2 regions of the Microbacterium aurum genome follow, and region 2 is predicted to be linked to the other one. Evidence: predicted binding sites of a transcription regulator. Region 2 holds the regulator's gene; the other holds the start of a gene.
The links. Region 2 encodes LexA, which represses DNA repair genes until DNA is damaged. Its sites were predicted from a motif close to TCGAACANNTGTTCGA; they were not measured.
Positions count from the first base shown of each region.

Region 1: JOD60_RS06400 (HNH endonuclease signature motif containing protein) is a predicted target of LexA. The motif match lies at 2,451-2,466, and genes of this name have one in related genera.

Region 1 covers NZ_JAFBCQ010000001.1:1,275,444-1,279,169, forward strand. Annotated here, with positions in the region: gene JOD60_RS06385 (YajQ family cyclic di-GMP-binding protein) at 1-412, opposite strand, end outside; gene JOD60_RS06390 (hypothetical protein) at 422-598, opposite strand; gene JOD60_RS06395 (hypothetical protein) at 685-900, shown strand; gene JOD60_RS06400 (HNH endonuclease signature motif containing protein) at 885-2,360, opposite strand; gene JOD60_RS06405 (hypothetical protein) at 2,513-2,752, shown strand; gene JOD60_RS06410 (phosphotransferase) at 2,760-3,230, shown strand; gene JOD60_RS06415 (FBP domain-containing protein) at 3,307-3,726, shown strand, end outside.
Region 2 covers NZ_JAFBCQ010000001.1:2,810,680-2,814,405, reverse strand. Annotated here, with positions in the region: gene metE (5-methyltetrahydropteroyltriglutamate--homocysteine S-methyltransferase) at 1-1,176, shown strand, start outside; gene JOD60_RS17055 (hypothetical protein) at 1,225-1,359, opposite strand; gene lexA (transcriptional repressor LexA) at 1,489-2,154, opposite strand; gene JOD60_RS13870 (LysM peptidoglycan-binding domain-containing protein) at 2,432-2,812, shown strand; gene JOD60_RS13865 (histidinol-phosphate transaminase) at 2,826-3,726, shown strand, end outside.

The sequences.
Region 1 (3,726 bases), 1.5 Mb from region 2:
CACGCGACTTCGACTGCACCCGCAACTCGTCGCCCTGGATCTGCGACTTCACCGACTTGGGTCCCTCGTCGCGTATGATCTTGCCGATCTTCTTCGCATTCTCCGACGAGATCCCCTCTTTGAGGGTGGAGGTGATCCGGTACTCCTTGCCGGATGCCTGCGGCTCGCCCGACTCGAGCGACTTCAGCGAGATGCCGCGCTTGATGAGCTTCGACTGGAAGACATCGAGGATCGCCTTCGCGCGCTCTTCGCTGTTCGCCTTGATGAGGATCGCCTCGCCCGACCATTCGATCGAGGCATCCGTGCCCTTGAAGTCGTAGCGCTGCTCGACCTCCTTGCGGGCTTGGTTGAGAGCGTTGTCCGCCTCCTGGCGATCGATCTTGGAGACGATGTCGAAACTGGAGTCAGCCATGTCGCCAATCTACCCGTGGTGCGTCGCAGCCGCAGAGTCCGCCGCGTCGACTTCGACGAGGTGGAACCAGTCTCCGGTCGGGGCGAGTCGGGTCCACACGGGAAGGAAGTGGGGATCCGTCACGTGCCCGTCGAACTCGGCGCGTTCCACGCCGCGGGCCGCCAGAACGTCGAGAGAGCGGCGCATGCATCCTTCGACCAGTCGCCCACCGTCGGGGCAGTCTGCTTGTCAACCGCTCGAAGACTGCTGAGTTGGGAGAACATGGCGCGGCCGTGGCCGCGCATCCTGAACGCGGGGTCCACTGCAATCTCTCGTCGCGCCATCCGTCGGCGCGCAGGGGGATGGCTCGCATCCAGTCGGGCGCGGCGTCGATCACCCCTTGCGACAACGGCTCGAAGTCCATCGATCCAACTTGCCACACCGGATCCGCGCGCGTCGCCGGTGAGAACCGCGCGATGGTGAAAGGGCTGCGTCAGAAGGCCGGGTGATCGGCCGGATCCACAGGTGCGTCGAAGTAGCGCGCCCAGGCGGGTCTGCCCGCGGCGCCGGCGAGCACCGGGGGCGAATCGGTTCGGTATCTTCGCCCGGTCGGTGAGATGAACTCGATCGACCCGCCGCCGCGCTGCACTACCTGCCACGGCGATGCGTGCTTCAGCGTGTGATGACGGCGGCAGAGGACTTCGAGGTTCCCTGCGCAGGTAGGGCCACCCTCTTCGAAGGGGATCGTGTGGTCGATGTCGCTGCGACGGGCTGTGCGGCGGCATCCGGGCCATCGGCATCGCTGATCGCGGGCGCCGATCAGGCGCCGCAGCCGCTTGGATGGCCGGTAAGTGTCGAGCCGGAGCGGCTCATGCGTGACGGGATGGATCATGATCCGCTGCCAGCAGGGTGCGGTGGCGGCGAGCGCGCGGGCCGTCTCTGCATCGATCGGCGCCTCGCCGTCGAGCAGCGCGGGCTCGTCGTCGAGGCTCGCGAGGGTCAGGAGGGGGATCGTCACCTGCACCGTCGCGCGGATGGCGGACAGGTCGGCGTCGCCATCCAGCGCCGGGCACCCCGTGAGAAGCAGGTCGCACATGATGTCGGCACGACGCTGGTCGAGCGTCCGCTCATCGGGTTCCTCGGGTTCGTCGGTCTCGTCGGCCTCGCCCGACTCATCCGACTCGTCGGCCTCCGTGTCCTCATCCGTGCGCGGCTCGTCGAGATCCCCCTGCGCGATCCCCATGGACGTCAGACGGTCGAAGATGCCATGGATGACGGCCGTGGCGCCGTCGAGGAGCAGCCGGGACAGGCCGTCGTCGAGGTCGAACATGCGCACGCGTCGCTCGGCGAGCGCGCGTCGGTGTGACTCATCGACGGTCTCGGGTTGCAGACGGGCTGCGACGACGCGGGCGAATTGACGAGTCGCGGGCGCGGTGTCACGCTCTGCCACCTCGAGGACCAGCCGCTCGTACTCCTCCCGATGCTCCGGATCGAGCGCGCCCCCGCCGCCGATGATCGCCGACGCGTGGCGTTCGTCGATCCGTCCCTCGCGCAACGCGTCGAGCGTGGTCGGGTACGTCGTGACCAGCGCACTACCGTCGCCGAGCCAGGTCGAGACCGTCCGCTCACCGACGCGGAGTGCCGCCGCGAGTTCGGCCATCACCTCACGCAGCGGGATCGTGTCGCCGATCTCACGATTCGGGCGTGCCGCCTGACGTTGGGCAACGCGCATCGCGACCAGATCGAGCGCCTCGGCGCACAACTCTGCGCGTTCGGCTTGCAGACGCGACATTTCCGCACGATTCGTCTCGGCGCGCCCCACGAGCCGAGACAACTCCGCCCAGTGCGGATCGATGAGCGGCGCAACGGATGAACGGCCGAGCGCATCGTCCGGCATCCCCGCGTCGGGCGCGTCGAACTCCACCGGCCGGCGTGGCGGCTCGGGCTGTTCGGAAAAGGGGATGGGCATGGCACTCCTGACGTCGATCATTCAACGTCCGGTAGCACTGCCGGCTCATCCTTGCGACTGCCTGAATGGGGGCTGCCGCCACAACCAGTATAGAACGCGCATACGATCGACACAAGAGGAAAGTTGACAATTGTCGTACTGATCGACGAAGCGTGAGGGGCCAACGAGACAGCCTCAACCGCGGCATCTCGGGGGACGACACGAGCAACGTAGGGTCGGAGGGTGAGGACCGCGCCCCGTGCCACCCGGAAGCGGCCGTGCTCTTCCCGGAGTACAGCTGGGCGGAGGCGCTCGTCACGCGAGGCGCCTTCCACGAGGTCGTCATCGATGGCGAACGTGTGGTGGGCGTAGCGGATACGTGGTCACCCGCGTACCAACGGGCGGGGCAGTGAGCGAGGAATGGTCCGACGTGCGCGGCACCTACGCGGAACTTCTCGCCGAGATCGGCAGTGCCACGCCGGAACTCGGCTTGCCGACAGCGAGGGAGTGGTGCGGCGGACGCGATTTTCTCGGTGTCGTCGACAACGAACTCCGGCGCTCGTCCACGGAGACTTCGGCCCGCACAACATCGGCTGGTGCGATGGAGTGGCTGTCTCGGTGTTCGATTGGGACAATGCGGCGCTGGATGATCCTGCCATCGACATCGCGCCGCTCATCGGCATCTACGGTGCCATGCACGTGGCCGATATCGCTCCCGCCGATCTGCTTCAGCGTGCCATGCGGCATCGGGCGACGCTCCCGCTGCAGGTCGCCGCCGCCGCCCACCGGGTGGGCGACGCTGCGCTGCGGGGCCACGCGGTGGGCAACTTCCGCTCGAGGCTCGCAGCAGGCACGCTGCACGATCCCGCCGGCTCGCGGCCGCTCGCATGACACGACCGGCCTCGGACGCGGCCCCTCACGTGACGCGACCGGCCTCGGCCGCGGCATCCGTTCGTAGACTGGCGGGATGCAGCCGCTCACCGAAGACCAGGTGCGTGCCGCGCTGGTGAACGCCACAGCTGACGAGCTCGAGCGCCTCGCGGTGCCGATGTCGTTCATGCTGGCCGACTGGGATCACCTCGACTTCTTGGCGTGGCCCGATCCGCAGACCCGCGGCCGGGGCTACATCGTCGTGGAGCGCGAGGGGGCGGCGACAGGGATCGTCGTGCGCGCGGCATCCGGCGGCCGTTCACGCGCGGCGCTCTGCAACCTCTGCCACACCATGCAGCCGGGAAACCAGGTCGTGCTGTTCACGGCGCATCGCGCGGGGGATGCCGGGGCGCGCGGAGACAGCGTCGGCACCTACATCTGCGCCGATCTCGGCTGCCACGAGAACGTCCGGCTCGCCGCGCCGCTGGCGCCCAGCGAGGTGCGCGCCAACGTCGAT
Region 2 (3,726 bases):
GCGATCGCGGCCGACATCGCCGACGCCGCGGCCGCGCTCGCCGACCGTCGCAGCGCGCCGGGCGTGCGGGACGGGGCGGTGCGGAGCCGTGCCGCCGCGCTGACGCCGGCCGACGCGGAGCGCGGCGACCTCGAGCTGCGGGCCGCCGCGCAGGAGTCGCTGGGGCTTCCCGTCCTGCCGACCACGACGATCGGCTCCTTCCCGCAGACGGGCGACATCCGCCGCGCCCGCGCCGCGCACGGCCGCGGCGAGCTCACCGCTGCTGAGTACGCGCAGTTCCTGCGTGACGAGATCGCGCGGGTGATCGCGCTGCAGGAAGACCTCGGGCTGGACGTGCTCGTGCACGGCGAGGCGGAGCGCAACGACATGGTGCAGTACTTCGCCGAGCACCTCGACGGCTTCGCCGTGACGCAGCACGGCTGGGTGCAGTCATACGGGTCGCGGGCCACGCGCCCGTCGATCCTGTGGGGCGACGTCGCACGGCCGGCGCCGATCACGGTCGACTGGGCGCGCTTCGCGCAGTCCCTGTCGGACAAGCACGTCAAGGGGATGCTGACCGGCCCCGTCACGATCCTGGCGTGGTCGTTCGTCCGCGACGACCAGCCGCTCGCCGACACGGCGAACCAGGTCGCGCTCGCCCTTCGGGATGAGATCGCGGACCTCGAAGACGCCGGCATCCGGATCATCCAGGTCGACGAGCCCGCCCTCCGTGAGCTGCTGCCGCTGCGCCGCGCCGATCAGGCGTCGTACCTCGACTGGTCGGTGCGCGCCTTCCGCATCGCGACGGCGGGGGCGGCAGCGCCGACGCAGATCCACACTCATCTCTGCTACTCGGAGTTCGGTGTCGTCATCGAGGCGATCGCCGCGCTGGATGCCGACGTCACCTCGATCGAGGCGGCGCGCAGCCGTGGTGAGGTGATCGGCGACATCGCCGCGTCGGGATTCGCGGCGGGCATCGGTCCCGGCGTCTACGACATCCACTCCCCGCGCGTGCCGAGCAGCGCTGAGATCGAGTCCCTGCTGCGTCGCGCCGCCGCTGAACTGCCGCTGCGGCAGGTGTGGGTCAACCCCGACTGCGGCCTGAAGACGCGGGGGTACGACGAGACGGTGGCGTCGCTGCGGAACCTCGTGACAGCCGCGGACCGGGTGCGCGGCGAGTTGCAGCCCATCGGCTGAGTCTCACCACCCGGCGGCAGTGGGCGTGGCGTCTCACCGGACAGCGTCTCACCGCACCGTGGTCGCCGCGTCCGCCACCACGGCGAGGACCGCGGCGGTGTGCGCCGTCTGCCCGGACAGCTGCGCGTAGACGACGGCAAGCCCGGTGGGGGACAGGTCGAGATCGGTCGCGACGCTTCCCATGGCGGCGGAGCCGATCGCGACGCCCACCGCGAGCGAGCCCGCTCCGATGAGCAGGGCCAGGCCGGCGCCGTGGCGCGCGCACGGCCCGCGGCAGGCGGAGTGCTCCGGACCTCAGCCTCGACGGGTGACTCAGACGGCGCGGAGCACGGCGACGACCTTGCCGAGCACGACGGCGTCGTCGCCGAGGATCGGCTCGAACGCACTGTTGCGGGGGAGGAGCCAGGTGTGACCGTCGCGCTGGCGGAAGGTCTTCACGGTCGCCTCGCCGTCGAGCATGGCGGCGACGATGTCGCCGTTGTCGGCGTTCGGCTGCGAACGCACCACGACCCAGTCGCCGTCGCAGATGGCCGCGTCGATCATCGACTCTCCGCTGACCTTCAGCATGAACAGGTCGCCCTTGCCCACGAGCTGGCGGGGAAGCGGGAAGATCTCCTCGACCTGCTGGTCGGCGGTGATGGGGACGCCGGCGGCGATGCGTCCGACGAGCGGAACGAGCGCCGCGTCGCCGAGGGCCGGCGTCATGTCGGCGGGGTTCTCGGCTGCCGAGCCCGGCAGGTCGATGAGGACCTCCATCGCGCGCGTCTTGCCGGCGTCGCGGCGCAGGTAGCCGCTCAGCTCGAGCTGATTCAGCTGGTGGGTGACGCTGGAGAGCGACTTCAGTCCGACGGCGTCGCCGATCTCGCGCATGCTGGGCGGATAGCCGTGCCGCGCGATGGAGGCCTGGATCACCTCGAGGATCTTCAGCTGCTTGTCGCTCAGGCTCTTGCGTCGGCGGGTCTGAGGCTTGTCGGCCATGTCGCGCGCTCCTTCGATCGCGGCCTCCGGAAGGCGTCGCCTTCGAATGTCGGAGGTTGGTGATGGGGTCATCTTGTCGAAACCGTATCCGGTTCCGGAGGTCTCCGCTCGCAGCGCCACGCGTGTCGCGTTCGATCCATCTCCGATCCGGGGAGGGCTTGACAATCAGATTATATCGAAGATAGCTTCGGTACAGAGATTCGCATCCGACTCTCCCGGCCGAGAGTCGGGTGCGAATCTCTGACATCCGCAGGCATCCGTCCTTGAGGAGGAACCCATGACCACGATCGACATCCTCGGCGCTTCGCCCCGCCGCGCCGTGCTCGGCGCCGCACCCGCGACGCGACTGCGGCTGACGCGTCGCGGTCGCCGGGTCCTGGCCTTCCTCGCATCGGTGCCGGCGATCGTCGCCCTCAGCATCGCGATCATCTCCGGCGGTGGCGCACTCGCCACGTCCGACAGCGGCGCAGGCGCCGCACTCGAGAAGGTCACCGTCATGCCCGGCGACACCCTGTGGTCGATCGCCGAGAGCGTCGCGCCGCAGGCGGACCCGCGCGACGTCGTCGATGCGATCATGCGGCTGAACGCCCTGCCGTCGGGCAGCCTCGACGCCGGCGAGACCATCGCGATCCCGCTGGAGTACAGCGCCGCACGCTGACCCGCCCTCTACGATGGTCAGGGTGAGCGCCCGTCTCGAAGACCTCCCCAACTCGCTGGAGAACCTCCTCCGTCCCGACCTCCGCGGTCTCACGCCGTACGGTGCACCGCAGGCGCCGCTGCCGGTCGCGCTGAACGTCAACGAGAACACCCACCCCGTCCCAGAGGAGGTCGCCGACGACATCCTCGACGGCATCGCGCGCGCGCTGCGCGAGGTCAACCGCTACCCGGACCGCGAGTTCACCGCGCTACGCGAGGGCTTCGCCGATTACCTCGGTCACGGTCTTGCCCCCGATCAGATCTGGGCGGCCAATGGTTCCAACGAGGTGCTGCAGCACCTGCTGCAGGCGTTCGCCGGCCCGGGACGCACCGCGTTCGGGTTCGCCCCGACCTACTCCATGTATCCGCTGCTGACCCGTGCGACCGGCGCATCGTACGTGTCCGGCACGCGCGGGGTGGACTACACGCTCGCCCCCGAGGACGCCGCCGCGCAGGTCGCGCAGGCTCGGCCCGACGTCGTGTTCCTGTGCGCGCCGAACAATCCGACCGGCACCCCGCTCGGGCTCGACGTCATCGAAGCGGTGTACGACGCGACCGACGGCATCGTGATCGTCGACGAGGCGTACCAGGAGTTCGCGCCCCGCGACTCCCGCTCGGCCCTGACGCTATTGCCGGGCCGGGAGCGGCTCGTCGTCTCGCGCACGATGAGCAAGGCGTTCGCTTTCGCCGGCGCGCGCGTGGGCTACCTCGCCGCCGACCCCGCCGTGATCGACGCCCTGCGCCTCGTCCGCCTGCCCTACCACCTCAGCGCGCTCACTCAGGCGGCCGCTGTCGCGGCACTGCGTCACGCGCCGGCCATGCTCGCGATGGTCGACGACATCGTCGCGCAGCGCGATCGCATCTCCGCGACGCTCG